4 regions of the Gordonia iterans genome follow, and region 3 is predicted to be linked to each of the others. Evidence: predicted binding sites of a transcription regulator. Region 3 holds the regulator's gene; each other region holds the start of a gene.
The links. Region 3 encodes LexA, which represses DNA repair genes until DNA is damaged. Its sites were predicted from a motif close to CGAACANNTGTTCG; they were not measured.

Region 1 (4,971 bases), 1.4 Mb from region 3:
CGCTTCATGGAACTGGTACCCGGCGACGTCGTCGCCACCGGTAGCCCGTCGTCCCCCGCACACGACCACGGCGCCCACTTGAAGGCTGGCGACACGATCGTCGCCTCGATCGACGGCATCGGCGCATGCCGCAGCACCGTGGTCGACGACGCCGTGGTCGACGGCACCGCGATCGGCGCGTCGTCGCACTGACCTACTGCTCCGAGGATCCGCCCGTGTCCACCTCCCGCTCCCGACTCACCCCCGCGACCGGTATCGACCGCCTGTACCCGGAGTCGTGGCGGGAGCTCGACGACGACGATCCGGTCGGCCCGCTGTGGCGCGGAGCGCAGATCTTCCGGCTGGTCGGCTTCGTCTACGCACTCGGCTTCAACATCGCGATCAACAACGACCTCGCGCATCCGCAGTTCACCTGGCTGCTGTTCGCCGCACTGACCGTGGCGAACGTGCTTTTCGCCGCCGGCTACGTGGTAGGCGTGTGGCGCACCTGGTGGTGTGTCGCCGGCGAGTTGGCTCTGTTCGTCGCGGCGATGCTGTCGACTCTCTACGTCGCCGGGCCCGAGTGGATCGCCGGCAACCAGTCCTGGCCCACCACGCTCTGGTGCTCCAGCGCCGTCCTGTCGGCAGCCCTGATGGGGGGTGCGTGGACCGGCGCCGGCGCCGGCGCGCTGATCGGCCTGACCAACTTCGCCGTCAAAGGCGAGGTCGTCATCAACTTCGGCAAGAACGCGACTTTCCTGCTGCTCGTCGTGTCGGGCATGGCGGTCGGACTGGCCGCCTCCCGGGCCCGGGTGAGTCACGAGAAGCTGACCGCCGCGGTGCACGTGGCGGTGCAGGCGGCCGAGCGGGAGAGGCTGGCCCGGCAGGTGCACGACGGCGTGTTGCAGGCCCTCGCCCTCATCTCGCGGCGCGGCCGGGAGATCGGCGGGCCCACCGCCGAACTGGCCGCACTGGCGGCGGATCAAGAGCTGCGTCTGCGACGGCTCATCGCCGAGGGCTCCACGGCCACCCCGGCTCCCCGGAGCGGGCGGACCGATCTCGGCGCGGCACTGCGCATCCGTTCGACCGACAACGTCTCGGTGAGCACTCCCGCCGACCCGGTCGTCCTGCCCACCCTGGCCGCCAATGAGATCCTCGCGGCGGTCGACAACATCCTGGACAACACGCGGTTGCACGCGGGCCCGGGCGCGGCCAGCTTCATCCTGCTCGAAGACCTCGACGATGCCGTGGTCCTCAGCGTGCGCGACGACGGCTGCGGCATCCCCGAAGGCCGGCTCCGGCAGGCGACCGGTGAAGGCCGCATGGGGATCAGCCGGTCGATCATCGGCCGGATCGAAACACTCGGCGGTTCCATTTCGCTGGAATCGGCCCCCGGCGCGGGGACAGAATGGGAGATGACGATCCCGGTGAACCGAGCCGACCCGGATGTCTCGAGGAGAAGCGGACGATGACCCCGAACCCGAACGCCCCTGCACCGCGCCACCGGCCGTCAGGCGCTCCGCCGCCCGCCGCGGCACAGCGCCGGCTGCGTGTGATGGTGGTCGACGATCATCCGATGTGGCGCGACGGTGTGGCCCGCGACCTGACCGACGAGGGTTTCGACGTGGTCGCCACCGCCGACGGGGTCAAGCGCGCCACCGAGGTGGCCAGGGCCTGCCGCCCCGATGTGGTGCTGATGGACATGCAACTGCCCGACGGCAACGGCGCCCAGGCCACCGCCGGGGTGCTTGCCGTCTCTCCGGACACGCGGATCCTGGTGCTGTCGGCCTCGGAGGAACGCGACGACGTGCTCGAGGCGGTGAAGGCCGGCGCCACCGGGTATCTGGTCAAGAGCGCGCAGCGCGCCGAACTCGTCTCCGCAGTGCGGGCCACCGCGGCCGGGCAGGCCGTCTTCACGCCGGGGCTGGCAGGTCTGGTCCTCGGCGAGTTCCGGCGCCTCGCCAAGGAGCCGGCGGACGACGCCCCCGCCCTCACCGAACGTGAGACCGAGGTCCTCCGCTACGTCGCGAAGGGCCTGAGCTCGCGGCAGATCGCCGAGCGCTTGCACCTGAGCCCGCGCACCGTCGAGAACCACGTCGGCGCCACCCTCCGCAAGCTGCAGCTCGGCAACCGCGTCGAACTCGCCCGCTACGCCATGGAACATGGTCTGTCATAAGCTGGTCGAGCCCTTCTAATAGCCGGTCGAGCCCTTCTTAAAGCCGGTCGAGCGGAGTCGAGACCCCGCCAGCTAGAACGGCGGCGGATCGCGTTCGGCCCGTTCGCGTTGACGTCGGAGGCGGGCGCGTTCGGCGCGGCGCCAGGCGTGTTTGTGTGCGGTGGCGGTGTGGAGGCCGCCGCGGCTGGGGTCGTGGTGTGGGTTCGGGTCCGGTGGTGCCGGTGGGGGTGTGGTGGGCCTCTGGTGGAGGCAGCGGATGCCGGCTAGTTGGGGGAACATCCATTGTCCGGGTGCGGGGGTGTCGACGGTCAGGCCGTGTGGTGTGGTGATCGAGGTCCAGACGGTGCCGTGGTCGTCGATCCATTGGTCGTCGATCCATTGGTCGCTTGTCCTGAGCGGGTGGCGGAGCCTGCGACGACGCGCAGACGAGGGGTCGAGGAATCCCTCGGCCGGGTCCGGTGTTCCGGCGTGGGTTTTGATCTGGTGGTGCAGCACGCATGTGGGCCCGAGGTTGCACAGGCAGGTCGGTCCGCCGGTGGCCGGGCAGGCGTGGTCGTACTCGTCGACGTGGTCGAGTTCGCAGTTCCAGGCCGGGCGGTCGCAGCCGGGGACCGAGCAGGTCTGGAACAGGGCGCGCACGAGGACGTCGAGTGCGGTGGTGGGCCGGTAGGGGTCGGCGGGCTGGGCGGTGCGTTCGATCAGGATCGGTGTCTCGGGTGGTACGTCGGGGGCGCCGAACTGGTCCAGGTCGAGGTCGCGGACGGTGGCGTCGGGGCTGAGCTGACCGTCGCGCAACAGTTCCGCGGTACGCGGCAGACGCTCGGACGCGGCGATCGCTTGACCGACCAACGCACGTGCCTGGGACAGGGGCACCCCGAACAGGACCTGCACCTCGGTCGTCGCGGCGGTGTAGGCGTCGGTGACGTCGAACTCGGCGGCCGCACACTCCGAGTCAGACTCGACTGCGGCAGACTCGACCGCGTCGTGCAGGTTGGCCAGCGCGATATCGAGGAACTGCCCGATACCGCGGAGTTGTTCCCAGTACAAGAACCCCTGCCCACGCCACGCGGCCGAGGCGTACACCAGCCAGTCGTGACACTGTGTGCGGTCCGAATCGTCGGCATCGGGAGCGACCATGCCCGCCGCGGTCAGGTCGACGCGGGCCCACGGCGTGCCGCGGTCGACGTGCACCATAGACTCTCACCCCCGAAGCCTGTTCGAACTAGATGTGATTCACATTACTCCGTGACCGAGGCTCGATCAAGTGTTTGATCCCGATGCTCGGGCAAGCCCCCCCCCCCCCCGTGTGGTCGGTTCGTCGTGAGAACTAGGTAGTTTCGCGCATCCCTGCAGCCCTGGTCAGCAACCACACTGGACTCATGGGCACACAACCGGATCCGTTCTTCACTGCCGTGGCGCGCATCGGGGACGAACTGAGCTCGATCACCGCGCGATTGAACCGAGTCACCGACGACGTCGCCGACCTCCGCGAGGCCATGGAGGCGGCTCAGTCCGTCGAACAGGCCGACGCACAGACCGCACCTGAGGCAGCTCCGCACGAGTCCGCTCCCCCGCAGCCCGCATCGGTGACCGCGGCACCCGACCCGGCACGCGGTCCGGCACCCCGTCTCGCACGGGGTCCGGCCCTCCCACCGACGGCCCCCGCACCACGGCCCCAGCTGCAGTACGCCACCGCGGGACCGCCGCCGCCACCGCAGCCGCGGCCGTTCGGCCCGCCGGCGCCCGCCGTGCCCGCTCCCGCCGGCAACGGCGTCACCCTCGGCAAGATCCTCGCCTTCACGGGCGTCGCGATCACGTTGATCGGCGTCGTGCTTCTCCTCGTCCTCGCCGCCCAGGCCGGCCTGCTCAGGCCGGAGGTCCGCGTCGCCGGCGGCGCACTCCTCGCGGCCGCTCTGGTCGGCGCCGGACTCCGCATCGGACGGGAGGCAGTCAAGCGCACCGCCGCCGCGGCCCTCGTCGCCACCGGCATCGCCGCCGCCCTGTTCTGCGTGCTCGCCGCGGCGAACATCTATCACTGGCTCCCGGTGATCGCCGCGCTGGTGCTGACCGGACTGATCGCCGCCGGCGGCTTCGTCGTCGCCGGGCTGTGGGACAGCCAGGCGCTCGGCGTCACCGTCGGCATCGGCCTGATCGCCTTCGCTCCGTTCCTGACCCACGGCGTCACGCTCACCCTGGTGGTATTCCTGCTCGTCTACGCCGCCGCCACCCTGGCCGTGCAGCTCGGCCGGGACTGGCCGGTGCTGTTCACGGTCAACACCGTCGCCACGGCGGCGCCGCTGGTCGTCGTCGCCGCACTCGGCGATCGCGCCGAGGCAAGCCAGTTCGCGGTGGCCGCGTCCGTCTGCTTCTTGCTCGCCGTCGGCTCGGCGGTGGCGCTGCTGCGGACAAGCGGGATTCCGCTTGTAGTGGCCCTCGTCGGCCTGATCCCGCTGCTTCCACTCGTCGGCGGATCGCCCGTCCTCGGTGCCACCACCACCGCGATCCTGCTCGGCGCCGCCGCCGCACTCCTGGCGCTCCTCACTCTCCTGGGCCCGGCCCTGCCCGGCGCCGACCTCGGCGTCCGGATGGTGTGGCTGACGGGGGCCGTGGCGACCGCGGTCGTCGCGATCGGCGTCGCCGGCCGCGCGGACGGGTTGACGCTCGGGCTTCTCGCCATCGCACTGCTCCTGACGCTGGCCTCCCTGTACACCGAGGAACTGGCGACCGCCCTCCGGATCCTCGCGACCGTCGCCCTCGGGGTCGGGCTGCTCGCACTGGCCGGTCCCGGCCTGCTTCAGTTGGTCGACGCCTCCGCA
Region 2 (4,971 bases), 370 kb from region 3:
TGCCGCGCGATGAAACTCTGAGTCAGGTCGCCGAAGGTGCGGCGGCGGGAGTGGTCGATGCGGACGGCGTGCGGTCCGCGGTTGCGGCGATCCGGGCTCAGGGCGGACCTCGGGTGTGGGTCACCACTGCGGGGATGTCGTTGCGGGCTTTCGCATCGCTCTACAGGTCGGGATCGGCTGGCTGCCCGCGTTGGTCGCCGCTGCGGCTCAGGTCGTGGTGACGCTCTTCGCCGCGCTGCTGGGCAGGTTCGGCGTTCACCGCTTGTTCGCGTGCGCCGGTCAGGCCGTGCTTGCCGCAGCCCTCATCGGGGCGGCGCACTGGGCCGGTCTCATCCGGGGCATCGATGCCGCGGCTTCTCTCGGCGTGCCCTGGTTGCTCGCGATTCCGTTGCCGGTGCTCATCGCGATGGTCGTCGACGTCGTCTACGAACACCCCGCGGGAGCGATGGCGCGCTGCTTCGTGGTGCTACTCGGCGGAGGCGGGGTTGCGCTGGGAGCGTACGCGGTGCTGAGCGTCCTGGCCGCCCTCGATCCGCCAGAGCACCGGGACATCGTGTTGCCCAGCCTGCCGATCTGGTTGGGGCTGATCGCCGCGGTCGTCGGCGCGGTCGCGAATGCGATGGCCAACGGCGGCGGGCCGGATCTGCTGGCACCCGCCGCACTGATCGGTCTGTTCACCGCCGGAGTCAACCAGGCCCTGCTGCACGCAGCGCACGTACCGGCGTCGTGGGCGACATTCGGCGCTTCGGTGGTGCTGTGCTATGCGTGTGCGTTCTGGTCGCGTCGCAGTCCCTACCCGGTGAGCGTCCTGGCGCTGATGGGCATCACCGGTGCGATCATCCCCGGCCTGACGGTGTACGTGGGGGTGGCCGAGACCGTCTTCGGGCAATCGGGTACCGGTGCGTTCTCGCAGGCGGTCCTGACCGGCACCGGAATCGGCGTGGGGGTGGCCGCCGGGGTACTGCTGGCGACTCGTCGCCTGCGCGGACGCCGGCGGCACCGGATCGGCCGTGGCCGAGCGCGTCTGCTGTTTGCGGATCGCTGATCCGGTGACGGTGGGGACGACGTCGGCGGGTGGCGAGTCTCGGGCAGCCCCGGGCGGCCTGGCCGCGGGTGGTGCGGTCAGGATGCCTGTGCCAGGAGCCGGGTGAGGATCTGTTCGGCTCCCGAGGGCGGGTCCGGCGGGCCGTGTCCAGTCAGCGGGGACGGTCGGTGCACGACGATCATCGTCGGTCTCGGGCCGCTCGGCTCGTCGCCGGGTGGTCCGGTGTCGCCAAGTGACCCGGCGTCATCGGATGACCCGGTGTCGCCAAGTAGCGCGGCGTCGGGTGGCCCGAGATCGCCAAGTGGCTCGGCGTCGCCGGGTGGTCCGGTGTCGCCATATGGCCCGAGGGTTTCGGGTGGTCCGAGGTCGCCGTGCGGCCCGGCGTCGCCGGGTGGTCCGGGGTCTTCCGGTCCGGCTGCTGTGGTCGGGTGGCTGTGCCCGGGGTCGGGTGCGAGGCGTTCGGGGTGGAACAGGATGTTGCTCTGCCACCGACTGTCGCGCCCGACCGGGCGCCAGCCGACGCGTCCGGCGTCGGGACCGAAGGTGAGGACCGTCGACTCCCAATGCCCGGCAGTCTTGCCGTTCATCCGGTTATGACGTCCGCACGCCCCACCCAACCGGTCGATATCGGTCTGTCCGTTGTCGGTCCAGTCGGGCATATGGTGGGCTTGGGTGCGGATGAACGGCACGGTGCAGCCCGGCGCGGTGCAACCCCGGTCGCGGGCGAACAACGCCAACCGCTGTGCGGCCGTGGCGAAGCGGCTGGCCCGCCCCAAATACAAGACTTGTCCGGTGGCTTGAGAGAACACCGCCAGATACGGGACCGTATCCGCGGCGAACTGCACCAGATCCGTGACCGGGATGCGGGTGCCGGTCGCGGTCCAGGCGATCCCGGCCTGCCGCGCCAAATCCTCATCGGTCACGGTGACCACGGTCTGCGACGGAATCCGCGTCGGGGCGGGTTGGCCGGCCAGCGCTGACGCCCAGTCGCACAGGGCTTCGAGGGCGTCGTGTTGACGCTGCCCGAGCGTGCGGGTGTCCCGCTCGGCCGCGGCGGCCAGGACGGCGGGGTCGAGGCCGGGCTGGTCGGCGGCCCCGCGTGGGGAGTCCGGGTCGGCGGGATTGTTCATCCCCGCCGCAGCCCACTGATGCAAGACCACCTCCAGCTTGGCCCGCAGGACGGGGGTGAGCAGGGCCCGGACTTTGCTCATCAACTGCCGGTTCTGCGGCTGCAGATTGAACGTACGCCGCCGGGCCCGGTCGTGGTCGTCGGCCAGGGTGCCGTCGGGGTCGAGCCACGCCAGGATCCGGTTACCCACCACCGTCACCGCGGCAGGGTCCAGACGCCGCGCCGCATCAGCGAGCATGGCTTCGGCTTTCACCCGGTCATCGTGGGTGACCGCCGAGGGCAGCTTGTCCATGATCTCGGTGACCGCGGCCGCGTGGGCGGCGCCGGCCTCGCCGTCGGCGACCGCGGTGGCGGTGGCGGTCAGGTGTGGTTGGAGGCGTTCACCGGTCAGGGTGCCCATGGCGGCGATGCCTTCGGCGGTGATCCGGCGGCGGCGGGCCTCCCCGGGCCCCAGTCGCACCCCGTAGGCGTACAGCTGGTGGACCGAGATGTGTCCGGCGGTGCGGTACACGCCCCGATCGGAGATCTCCACGTACAGGGCGGCATCGAACACTTCGGCGCGGCGGCGGCACTGCTCACGCGCATCGAGCAACCCCAACAAACCGTCCTCGGACTCGGCAGCCAACAGAGAGGTCGCCTCCGTGGTGAGGCGCTTCTCGGCGGCGGTCTGCACCGCCAGCAGGTCCGCGGGCGACAGGTTCGCGACGAGCGCGGCCGGATCGAAACCAGCAGGATCGGCGCCACCACGATCGGCGCTGGCAGGGTCAGCACCGGCCGGAGCAGCCACCGAGCCATCGCGCGCACCCGCGGCAGCAGCGTCGTCGTCGTACGAGATGCTGTTGACGGCCACGATGTTCACCTCCCCCGAAGTTGCTGTTCCCGCTGGTAGAACCAGTGATTCTGGTTCTCTGTGTGTCTGACGTCACTTTACGACAGGGGTGTGACAAAACTAGTTCTCGACCACATGGTCGAGGGTCAACCGGAGAGAACGGTGGTGATCTCGACTCGTGGTTCCTGAGCCCGTCGAAGGGTGGTTCCTGAGCCCGTCGAAGGGTGGTTCCTGAGCCGTCGAAGGGTGGTTCGTGAGCTTGTCGAAGGGTGGTTCGTGAGCTTGTCGAAGGGCTGCGCTCGCTCAAACTCCGATGAGGTGTTCGCCCAGTCGGAGAGGAGGCTCGCTCAAACATCGATGCGACGCTCGCTCAATCGGCGTTGCTCGTTACGAATTCTCGGCGGCCCGCACGAGGTCGTCGAGGTCGGCGCGCATCATCTTCCGGGCGACCGCCGCACCCAGAGGCGCCGTCACCTTCCCGAGGAGCGCTTTGAATCCGGTGGCGGTCGAGTCGCCGGCGAATCGCATGGTGATCGTGGTGCTGGCCGGCGACACCGAGGTGAGCGTGAACTCGGTGCGGTAAGCGACTCCGCGCGAGAGCGAGGTGATGACGGTGCGGTGCGGAGCGTCGACCTCGGCGACGGTCATCTCCTCGGTCTCCTCGGCGCCCATGACGGTCCGCGTCTCTCGCCACACGACGCCGGGTGCGTACCCCTCGCCCTCGACGCGTTCGATCCGGGCGACGCCCTACAGCACGTCGGCGGCGGCGTCGAGGTCGGTGAGGACGGCCCAGACCCGTTCGACGGGAGCGGCGGCGGTGCGTTCGACGATGACGGTCTTCACCCGACTAGAGTGGCATCCGATTCGATGAGGCGGAAGCCGGTGTGAGGCCGGCACGGTCGCGCCACTGTGTGGCCCGGGTTCCCGGGCCGAGTCAGACCCGCCTCGTCGTCCGGCGTCCCGCCCCCTTTCGGGCCGCCGCACCGTCGACGCCGGGCGCGCCACCCGGCAGGGAGTAGGCATCTGCCCGTGATCACACTGCTGTCCACCTCGGACACCGACCTTCGCACCGCCGCCACCTGCGGCGCCGACTACACCGTCGCCAATCCGTCGCGACTGCTGCTCGACGAGGTGCCGGCGCTGATCGAGCACGCCGACCTGGTGGTGGTGCGGCTGCTCGGCGGCCGTCGCGCATGGGAGGAGGGGCTCGACGCGGTGCTCGCCGGCGCGGCGCCGGTGGTGGTGCTGTCCGGTGAGCTCAACCCCGATCCTGATCTGATGTCGCTGTCGACGGTCCCGGCCGGTGTCGCTGCACAGGCGCACAGCTATTTCGTCGCCGGCGGGCGGGAGAACTTCGCGCAGGTCCACCACTTCCTCTCCGACACCGTGCTGCTGACCGGGCTGGGCTTCGATCCGCCGGTCGAGACGCCGAACTGGGGTGCGCTGGAGCGGCCGGGGACCTTTCGACAAGCTCAAGGGGCGGCGGGTGCTCAAGGGGCGGCGGGGGTGCCCGAGCGGCCGGGGACCTTTCGACAAGCTCAAGGGGCGGCGGGTGCTCAAGGGGCGGCGGGTGCTCAAGGGGCGGCGGGTGCTCAAGGGGCGATGGGGGCGGGGGGTGCTCAGGGGGCGGCTGGGGCGGAGGCGCGAGACCGCGGACCGCGTCCCCGGATCGGGGTGCTGTACTACCGCGCCCAGCACCTCGCTGGCAACACCGAGTACATCGACGCGCTGTGCACGGCGCTGGAAGAGCGCGGGGCCGATGCCGAAGGCATCTTCTGCGCCTCGCTGCGCGCCGCCCCGGACGATCTGATCGCGCACCTCGGCACGTTCGACGCCCTCGTGGTGACCGTCCTGGCAGCCGGCGGAACCACCCCGGCCACGGCGAGCGCCGGTGGCGACGACGAGGCATGGAACGTCGAACGTCTTGCCGCCCTGGACATCCCGATTCTGCAAGGCCTGTGCCTCACC
Region 3 (4,971 bases):
ACGACTTCTGGAAGCACAATCGTGCGCTGCTGGCCGAGGCCGAGGAACTGGAGCACCGGACCCGGCGGACCCTGCGGCTCAGCGACGACGACGTGTACGAGTTCTACGACGCCCGGATCCCGCAGAACGTGGTGTCGACCCGCCACTTCGACTCCTGGTGGAAGAAGGAGGGTCGCAGGAATCCGACGCTTCTGCACCTCGACGCGGCGCAGAGCCCCGACACCCGGACACCGGCCGCAGCCGACTTCCCGCCGGCCTGGCAGCAAGGCCAGACCCGCCTCGAGCTCCGCTATCACTTCTCTCCCGGAGCCCCGGACGACGGGGTCACGGTGGTCGTCCCCCGCCCACTGCTCGACCACGTGCATGCGGGCGGCTTCGACTGGCTCGTACCGGGACTGCGGAGCGAGCTGGCCACCGCCCTGGTCAAGTCGCTTCCCAAAGGACTGCGCAAGTCGATGTCGCCCGCGCAGCAGTACGCCGATCTGGCACTCTCACGGATCTCGCCGCGTTCGGAACCGCTGCTGCCCGCGCTGGCCCGGGAACTCGGCGTCATCACCGGAATCAGCCTGTCGCCCCGAGACTTCCGCACAGATTCGCTGCCGCCGCACCTGCGCGTGCATTTCGCGGTCAGCGACCCCGACGGTCACATCGTCGCGCGCAGCGACAGCCTGGAAGAGCTGCGCCGCCTCGGCTCGGACGAGCGTCGTCCGCCGAGCCAGGCGCCGGTGCACACCCGCTGGACCGGGGACGGCATCGGCACTCTCGCGGATCAGCACGACGCGGTCGTCGCAGGACAGCCCGTGGTCACCTACCCCACGCTTCAGCGCGCCGGAGCCGGGGTCCGGGTCGTCGAGGTCACCTCGCCCTCGGCACGCGATGCCGGCATCCGCTCGGGTGTGCAGGCCCTGCTGGAGACCGCCATCCCGCCACTGACCAAGAAGGTCGCGAGCGGACTGCCGCCCGCCGACCGCCTGGCGCTGAGCCAGAGCCCGTACGCCGATCCGCAGAGACTCTTCGCCGATTGCACCCGGCGGGCGATCGCCGACGCGCTCGCGGGCGAGAAGGACCTCGCCGCACTTCGGCGCCCGACCGAGTTCTCCGCCCTGGCCGAGCGACTCTCCCCGCAGATCCGCGCCGCGGCTCCGGAGTATTTTCAGCACGCCGTGTCGGCGCTCGCCGAGACGGCGGGTCTCCGCCACGAGATCGACCGGCACAGCGGGTCCGCCGCCGCCGACGATGTCGCCGATCAACTGGCCCACCTGGTGTTCGACGGCTTCGTCGCCGACACGCCACTCGTCCATCTACGGCGATTGGCCCGCTATCTCGCTGCTGCACGCGCGCGGTTGGCGGCCCTACCGGGATCGGCGGCCCGCGACAATGCGGGACTCGACACCGTCGATCGCGTCATCGCCCATTGGAATCAGCGGCTCGCCCAGCTGCCGGAGGTCCGTCACGATGCCCTCAACGAGATGGCGCACTGGATGATCGAGGAACTACGAGTCAGCTTGTTCGCTCAGCAGCTCGGCACCGCTGGACCGATCTCCGAGAAACGCGTGGTGAAGGCGCTCGACGCGTTCACCTGACGCTCTCCACGATTCAGGCGACGGGGTCACGGTCCTTGCGCAGCTCGTCGATCTCGCGCTGGAAGTCTTCGGCCGACTCGAACGACCGGTACACCGATGCGAAACGCAGATACGCGACCTCGTCGAGTTCACGCAACGGCCCCAGGATGGCCAGGCCCACCTCGTTGCTCGGGACCTCCGCCGAACCCGAGGAGCGCACGGTGTCCTCGACGGCCTCAGCGAGCTTGGCGAGCTTGTCTTCGTCGACATGCCGACCCTGGCACGCCCGGCGCACGCCCTTCATCACCTTCTCACGAGAGAAGGGTTCGGTGACCCCGTTGCGTTTGACCACGGCGAGTACCGCCGACTCGACGGTCGTGAAACGGCGCCCGCATTCGCTGCAGGACCGTCGCCTGCGGATCGCCATACCGTCGTCCGACGCGCGCGAATCAACCACTCGGGTGTCGTCGTTCTTGCAGAACGGGCATCGCATGCACTCAGGGTACCTGCCCGTCCACCGCAGTACTCGGCCGCTCACCGTCTCACCCTTAGCGGTAGGCAGGCACCAGCAGAGCCTGCCCGGGGCGCAGCCCGGCGGTCTGAAGATCGTTCAGCTCGCGCACGGTGGCGATCACCGCTGCGGTCGGCTCCTCGGGGGCGATGCGCGCAGCAAGTGCCGCCAGCGACTCGCCGCTGCGCACGTGCACCACCTCGGTCGCAGCGGGTGCACCGGTCGCCGCGTCCGAGTAGTCCTCGCCGACCACGCCGAGCACTGCCACGACGACCGCACAGCCGACCCCCAGAAGCAAGCCGGCGGCCCAGCGCCGGCGACGCGCGATCGCCGGGGCGACCGCGCTGTGCTCGACGAGGCCGCGGTGACGCGCGCGGCGCGACCGCTCCGAGCGGCGGCTGTTCGAACGACCGCTCTTCGGACTCCCGGTGGTCGAACGGCCGGTGTTCGAACGGCTGCCGGAAACGTCGTGGGCACCGCCCGGGTGTCCTGTACCGCTCGTCCGAATCGGAGTGTTCGCGCTCAGCCGCACGGCGCGCCGGTGCGTCTGGGGACTGCGACCGGTGGTCAGGCAGCCCGCGGATTCAGTGCCCCAGGACTCGGTGGAACGGCTCAGCACCACCGGAACATCGCAGGTCATCGGGCTCGCGTCGCAGTGCGCTGCGCGCTCCTGGCCGGTGCGGTCCGCGCGGGTCTTCAGCGACTCGGTCATCGAAACTCCCATCGTTCGTGTGTTCGAAGAACTCTTGTTCGACAGTTAACACCACGGGTCCGACAAAAGTCGCGACACGTCGAACAAATGTTTGAGTTCTGTGACCTACTCGACTAAATTGTGAACCGACCGTACGAGAATCAAGCACGAGGAAAGGACCGGCGATGACCGACGGACCCAAGAGCCTGTCGAAGGTCGACCCACACCTGTCGACCGCGACCCTGGAGGCCTCGCTGACCCAGCGGCAGCGCGAAGTCCTCGAGTACATCCGTTCGTCCGTGCGGGAACGCGGCTACCCGCCGAGCATTCGGGAGATCGGTGAGGCCGTCGGCCTCACCTCAACCTCGTCCGTGGCGCACCAGCTGCGCACCCTCGAGCGGCGGGGGCTGCTCAAGCGTGACCCGCACCGGCCCCGTGCGGTGAACGTGCGCGACGATCAGCGCACCCCGCCTCCGGGCGCCGATGCCACGGCCGAGCCCGATCGCCCCTCGGCCGCCTATGTCCCCGTGCTCGGCCGGATCGCCGCCGGCGGTCCGATCCTGGCCGAAGAGGCGGTCGAAGACGTCTTCCCGCTGCCCCGGGAACTGGTCGGCGAGGGCTCGCTCTTCCTGCTGCGAGTGGTCGGCGAGTCGATGATCGACGCAGCCATCTGCGACGGCGACTGGGTGGTGGTCCGCCAGCAGAACGTCGCCGAGAACGGCGACATCGTCGCCGCCATGATCGACGGCGAGGCCACGGTCAAGACCTTCAAGCGGGTCGACGGTCACGTCTGGCTGATGCCGCACAACGAACACTTCGAGCCCATCCCCGGCGACGACGCCGCGGTCCTCGGCAAGGTCGTGAGCGTACTGCGCCGCGTCTGAGCGAGTTCGGAACCGTCAACCGAGGACGGCGCGAGCGGCGTCGCGCGCCCCCGCGGCGCTGTCGGCGGCGACCGCCGCCCTCGCCGCGGCCCGACACTGATCGAGCGTCACCGATCCGAGCTTGAGTCCGACGGCGGGCGCCGCCGCCGGAGCCGAAGAGAGCGATGTGACCCCCAGGCCGACCAGAACGCACGCCAGCAGCGGATCGGCCGCCGCTTCACCGCAGACGCCCACTGGCTTGTCTTGCGCTGTCCCCGCTGCTCCGACGCGCTCGATGAGGGCCAGCACAGCCGGCTGCCAGGGATCGGTGAGCGCGGCCAGCTCCGGCGACATCCTGTCTGCGGCCATCGTGTACTGCGTCAGATCGTTGGTGCCGACCGACACGAAGTCGACCTCGGCCAGGATCTGATCGGCCTGCACCGCCGCCGAGGGGACCTCCACCATGACTCCCGGGACCAGCCCTCGCTCGCGGACCAGTGCTGCGAACTCGCGGGCTTCGGCGACGGTGGCGATCATCGGCGCCATCACCCAGGGTGCAGCCGTCGCAGCCGCTGCGGCCGCGGCGATCGCGTCGAGCTGATGGATGCGGATCTCCGGGTGCGGCGTGGCGATGCGGTTGCCGCGCACCCCCATCGCCGGATTGGCCTCATCCGGATGGTTCACGAACTTAAGCGGCTTGTCCGACCCGGCGTCGAGCGTCCGGATCACCACTTTGTCACCGTCGAACGCGTCGATCACCGCTCGGTAGAGAGCAGTCTGTTCGTCGACGCTCGGCTCGTCCCCGCGATCGAGAAACGCGAGCTCGGTTCGGAACAGGCCCACACCCTCCAAGACCCCCGGTTCGGCGGCGGCCCGGGCGGAGGGTCCGTCGGCGACGTTGGCGAGGATCAGCACGCGGTGACCGTCGGACGTCTGCCCCGGCCCCTTCCACGCCGAGGCGGCCGCGGCCGCCTCTCGCGCCTTCGCCACCGCTGCGGCGACCTCCTCGACGTCCGGGTCGAGACCGACGACGCCACGCTCACCGTCGACGAAAGCCGTGCCCCCGGTCGGAATCCGGTCGAGTTCGGCGATCGCCACGACACACGGGATACCGAGTTGACGCGCGATGATCGCCGTATGACTGGACGGTCCGCCGAGCCGGGTGGCCAGTGCGATCACGCGAGCGGGATCCAGTCCGGCGGTGTCGGCCGGCGCCAAGTCGTCGGCACACAGGATCGACGGCTCGTCGGGGTTCGGGATCCCCGGTTCGGGGAGGCCGAGAATCTCGGCGACGACGCGGTCGCGGATGTCTTTCAGGTCGGTGACTCGCTCGGCCATCAACCC
Region 4 (4,971 bases), 650 kb from region 3:
AGTTCGACGTCGGACATCCCCGGCAGCGTCGGCGCCTCCCGCGGGGAGACCACCGGGAGCTGGTCCTCGCGGATCCCGGCTGCCGCCCCGGCTTCCCACAGCGCAGCACGTCGATCCAGCCCCAGCGACTCGAAGGCGCCCGCGGTGGCCAGCGATTCCAGTTGTGCCGCGGTCAGTTCCGTCCGCCGGGAGAGATCGGCGATGCTCCGGTACTCCCCTTGCGCGAGCCGATCGTCGACGATGCGCTGCGCCGCGTCGTCACCCAGTCCCCGGACCGCCCCCAGACCGATTCGCACGTCGAGACCCCGGTTCTCCAGTTCCGCATGCGCGACGGAGACGTTCACGTCCGGCCGATGCACCGTGACGCCGTGTCTCCGAGCATCGGCAACCAGCGATTGCGGCGAGTAGAAGCCCATCGGCTGCGCCCGCAGCAGTGCGGCACAGAACGCCGCCGGATGATGCAGCTTGAACCACGCCGAGTAGAAGACCAGCGACGCGAAACTCTGCGAATGACTCTCCGGGAAGCCGAAATTGGCGAAAGCCGCCATCCTCTCGTAGATCCGGTCAGCCGTCTCGCCGGTGATGCCGTTGACCCTTTCCATCCCCTCATAGAAGCGGGAACGCAGCCGCTCCATCTTCTCCGGCGAGCGCTTGGAACCCATCGCCCGCCGGAGCTGATCGGCCTCGGAAGCATCGAACCCGGCGACGTCGACCGCCAGTTGCATCAGCTGTTCCTGGAACAGCGGGATGCCGAGAGTCCGCTCGAGAGCCTTCTCCATCGACGGATGTTCGACGGTGGGCGCCTCCTGCTCGTTGCGTCGCCGGATGTACGGGTGCACCGAGCCGCCCTGGATGGGGCCGGGCCGGATCAGCGCGACCTCCACCACGAGGTCGTAGAAGTTGCGCGGCTTGAGTCGGGGCAGCGTCGCCATCTGCGCCCGCGACTCCACTTGGAACACGCCGACAGTGTCAGCGCGGCAGAGCATGTCGTAGACGGCCTCCTCAGAGAGGTCGAGCGCGGCCAGATTCACCTCGATTCCCTTGTGCGCCTTCACCAGATCCATCGCATAGTGCAGCGCAGAGAGCATCCCCAGGCCCAGGAGGTCGAACTTCACCAGGCCGACGGCGGCGCAGTCGTCCTTGTCCCACTGCAGGATGCTTCGCCCCTCCATGCGCGCCCACTCGGTGGGGCAGACGTCGGCGATCGGCCGGTCACAGATCACCATTCCACCGGAGTGGATCCCGAGATGCCTTGGCATGGAGGCGATCTCCGCGGCCATGGCGCGCACGTCGTCGGGTGCCGAGTCGGGCACCTTGCTCCACGCATCCTGCTGCCCGGGGGCGTAGCCGAGCGCTCGCGCCATGTCGCGCACTGCCGACCGTCCGCGGTAGGTGATCACGTTCGCGACCTGGGCGCTGTACTCGCGGCCGTGACGAGCGTAGACGTACTGGATCACCTCTTCGCGGCGGTCGGACTCGATGTCGACGTCGATGTCCGGCGGACCGTCTCGCTCGGGCGCCAGAAACCGCTCGAACAACAGCTTGTTCGCCACCGGGTCGACGTTGGTGATGCCCAGCGCGTAGCAGACCGCCGAGTTCGCGGCGCTCCCCCGGCCCTGGCAGAGGATGTCGTGCTGTTTGCAGAAATCGACGATGTCGTGCACCACGAGGAAGTACCCGGGGAACATCAGCGTCTCGATGATGTCCAGCTCGTGATCGATCTGCCGATAGGCATCGGGGCGGTCGACGCGGGTGCCGTAGCGGCGGCGGGCACCCCGCTCGGTCAGCTCCCGCAGCCAACTCGCCTCGGTATGTCCCTCGGGAACGTCGAAAGGCGGCAGATTCGGCGCGATCAGCCCCAGCGAGAAGGAGCAGTCCGCGGCCAGCGCCGCAGCGTTGTCGATCGCCTCGCGGTGCGCCGGCATCAGCCGGGCCATCTCGTCTCCACTGCGCAGATGTGCCCCACCGATGCCCGGCAGCCATTCGGCGATGGTGGCGACGTCGGTGCGCGCCCGCACCGCGGCCACCGCCATGGCGAGCCGTCGTCGCTGCGGGCCCGAGAAATGCGCGCCCGTGGTGGCAACGGTCGGCAGTCGCGCCTCACCGGCCAACGCTGTCAGCACTTCGTTGCGCTCGTCGTCGTCGCTGCAGCCGGAAGCGGTCAGCTCGACGACGACGTTCTCCCGACCGAAGCGATCAGTCAACTCCCCCAGCGTCTTTCGTGCCGACACCGCACCGCCGGCAGCCAGCGCCCGGCGCACCGATCCCTTCCGACAGCCGGTCAAGATCAGCCAGTGTCCCCTCGCCGACGAGGTGAGGAGGTCCGCGTCGTAACTCAGCAGCCCCTTTCGGCCCCTGAGCCCCGTCGAAGGGTCGCCGCTCATGTGCGCGTCGGCGATCACCCGGGACAGCCGCCGATAGCCCTCGGCATCTCGGGCGAGGACCAGCAGGTGCTCACCTGGCGGATCCACCGCTCCCGCACGCGCAGAATCCCGTTGCAGCGAGAGCTCTGCACCGAAGACCGTCGGCATGCCGTACTCGCGGGCGGCCTCGGCGAAGCGAACAACGCCGTAGAAGCCGTCGTGGTCGGTCAGCGCGAGACCTTTCAGATCGAGCCGCTGCGCCTCGGTGACCATCTCTTCGGGCAGCGAGGCGCCGTCGAGGAAGCTGTAGGAGCTGTGCGCGTGGAGTTCGGCGTACGGGACCGCCGAGACGACGGAGCGCACCTCCTCGGGCTGATACGCGCCACGCTTGCGCGACCAAGCCGGGGAGTCCCCGCCGTCGCCCGGGACATATGGCTGCGCGCCGTCGGCACCCGCGGCAGGCGACCGGCCGGAGAGCACTCGCTCCATCTCCGACCAGCTCGGCGGCCCGTTACTCCATCCCACCGGACCATTATAGAACGTATGTTCGATGGCATCCATGTGGCCGCAGACCACCGCTCCAGTGGCGATCGGCGCCCGCGTTCCCCTATTCTGACGGAGTGAGGTCACGTGCCTCGCGCGCTCTCGATGGTGAAGTGCTCACCTGACACATTCGCGGAGGGGACTACCGGCTCCGGCAGGACATGTCCGCAATGGAGATAGTGCGATCCACCCGTCACCGGCGGGCGGATTGTCGTATCCATGCCGCGACAGCGGCGCGAATGAAAGGGCCAGAATCATGGCTACCACCGACAAGGCCACCAAAGAGCAGCAGGCCGTCGTCGACAAGATCGACTCCATGCCCGAGCCCTACCGCTCCATCGGCCGCCGCCTGCACGAGGCGATCCTGTCCGCCGGGCCCAAACTCAAGCCGCGACTCTGGTACGGAATGCCCGGCTACGCCACCGGGCGCAGCACCCCCGTGATCGTGTTCTTCCGGCTCGACGACGAACTGATGACCTTCGGGCTCACCGAGAAAGCACAGGTCCAGCGCGATCCGGCCGCGACCGACGCACTGCTTCCGTGTGCCTGGTACCTGAACGAGTTCGATGAAGCGACCGCAGTCAGGGTCGGCGAGATCGTCCGATCGGCGTTCGGCGAGTAGCTCGCAGCGCGGCCGATCTACCGGCCCGGCATCGAGCCGGAGATCAGCAGCGGCACGCCGCACCGGAGTGTGGAACGCTGGACGCGTGCAGGAGCGCGACGACACGCCGTACCTACTGGTCGACGACGACCGGCTCCGACGCAACATCGAGAGACTGGCCGGCTGGGCCGCCACACAGGGACTGCAGCTGCGGCCGCACGCCAAGACTCACAAGTGCACACAGGTGGCGCAACGCCAGATCGACGCCGGCGCGGCGGGGCTCACGGTCGCGACGATCGCCGAGGCCGAGGCCTTCGCCGACGCAGGCTTCACCGACCTGTTCATCGCGTACCCCCTCTGGCTCTCGCCCACGAAGGCCGACCGCTTGCGGGCTCTGGCCAGCCGTTGCGCGCTGCGGGTCGGCGTCGACTCCGTCGACGGCGCGCGGCGTCTCGCCGCAGGTCTGCGAGGCGCCCCGGTCGAGGTCCTGATCGAGATCGACTCCGGGATGCACAGGACCGGAGTGGCACCCGACGAGGCCGGCGAGATCGCCGCTGCAGCCCGCGACGGCGGGCTGCAGACGATCGGCGTCTTCACCTTTCCCGGCCACGGCTACGGTCCCGGCCCGGCCCGCTCCGAGGCCGCGCGCCAGGAGGCCGAGTCGCTGTCCGAGGCAGCGGAATCCCTGCGCCGCAGCAGAATCGATCCCCGGGTGATCAGCGGCGGGTCGACGCCGACGGTGGCGTTCGCCGACGCCGCAGGACTCACCGAGATCCGCCCCGGCGTGTACCCCTTCAACGACGCACAGCAATGGGAGCTCGGCTCGTGCGACGCCGGCCAGATCGCCCTCGTCGCGATGGCCACCGTGGTGAGCGTGGATGCACGACGGCGAAGAGCGGTCCTCGATGCCGGGAGCAAGACACTCGGTGCCGATCGGCCGCCGTGGACCACCGGCTTCGGCCGGCTGCTCGACTACCCGGATGCGCGGATCGTGTCCCTGTCCGAACATCATGCCGTCGTCGAACACCCCTCCGGCACGACACTTCCAGGCCTCGGCGAGCTCGTGCGTGCGATTCCGAACCACGTCTGCACCGCGGTGAACCTGACCGACGAGCTCGTCGCCGACACTGCCCACGGCACCGAACACTGGCCGATCATCGGCCGCGGCGCCAACCGCTGACAACAGACCCGGTGCGATCGCGGTCCCGATATGAACTTGTCAAAAAACGTGCACCCTCCCCTGAACGGAGAGAGCTGCCCTTCCGGTGACCGGGATCGGGGCCTACAGTGCTGCACTCGGCGTCGTGGCTGTCCGGTCGGGACAACGGTCGGCGACCGGAGCGATACTGACGTCATCGGGCCTTCACGGCGATGACGTGGCGCAGCGCGAGAACAGCTCATGGCGGCGGGGACCTGCCGGTGCGGTCGGGACGGCCACAGTGAAGTTGACCCACACAGCGCTCT

Region 1: a site for LexA is predicted at 3,413-3,426, ahead of C6V83_RS03205 (HNH endonuclease signature motif containing protein). Genes of this name have one in related genera too.
Region 2: a site for LexA is predicted at 3,132-3,145, ahead of C6V83_RS11320 (HNH endonuclease signature motif containing protein). Genes of this name have one in related genera too.
Region 4: a site for LexA is predicted at 2,900-2,913, ahead of C6V83_RS06795 (error-prone DNA polymerase). Genes of this name have one in related genera too.

The regions. Positions count from the first base shown of each region.
Region 1 covers NZ_CP027433.1:708,604-713,574, reverse strand. Annotated here, with positions in the region: gene C6V83_RS03220 (fumarylacetoacetate hydrolase family protein) at 1-192, shown strand, start outside; gene macS (MacS family sensor histidine kinase) at 216-1,451, shown strand; gene C6V83_RS03210 (response regulator) at 1,535-2,155, shown strand; gene C6V83_RS03205 (HNH endonuclease signature motif containing protein) at 2,228-3,349, opposite strand; gene C6V83_RS03200 (DUF2339 domain-containing protein) at 3,535-4,971, shown strand, end outside.
Region 2 covers NZ_CP027433.1:2,463,005-2,467,975, reverse strand. Annotated here, with positions in the region: gene C6V83_RS11330 (hypothetical protein) at 1-21, shown strand, start outside; gene C6V83_RS11325 (hypothetical protein) at 116-1,045, shown strand; gene C6V83_RS11320 (HNH endonuclease signature motif containing protein) at 1,123-3,024, opposite strand; gene C6V83_RS11315 (SRPBCC family protein) at 3,391-3,738, opposite strand; gene cobN (cobaltochelatase subunit CobN) at 4,033-4,971, shown strand, end outside.
Region 3 covers NZ_CP027433.1:2,093,959-2,098,929, reverse strand. Annotated here, with positions in the region: gene hrpA (ATP-dependent RNA helicase HrpA) at 1-1,583, shown strand, start outside; gene nrdR (transcriptional regulator NrdR) at 1,597-2,055, opposite strand; gene C6V83_RS18720 (LysM peptidoglycan-binding domain-containing protein) at 2,111-2,785, opposite strand; gene lexA (transcriptional repressor LexA) at 2,950-3,648, shown strand; gene C6V83_RS09605 (putative PEP-binding protein) at 3,664-4,971, opposite strand, start outside.
Region 4 covers NZ_CP027433.1:1,442,322-1,447,292, reverse strand. Annotated here, with positions in the region: gene C6V83_RS06795 (error-prone DNA polymerase) at 1-2,888, opposite strand, end outside; gene C6V83_RS06790 (hypothetical protein) at 3,163-3,528, shown strand; gene C6V83_RS06785 (alanine racemase) at 3,614-4,687, shown strand.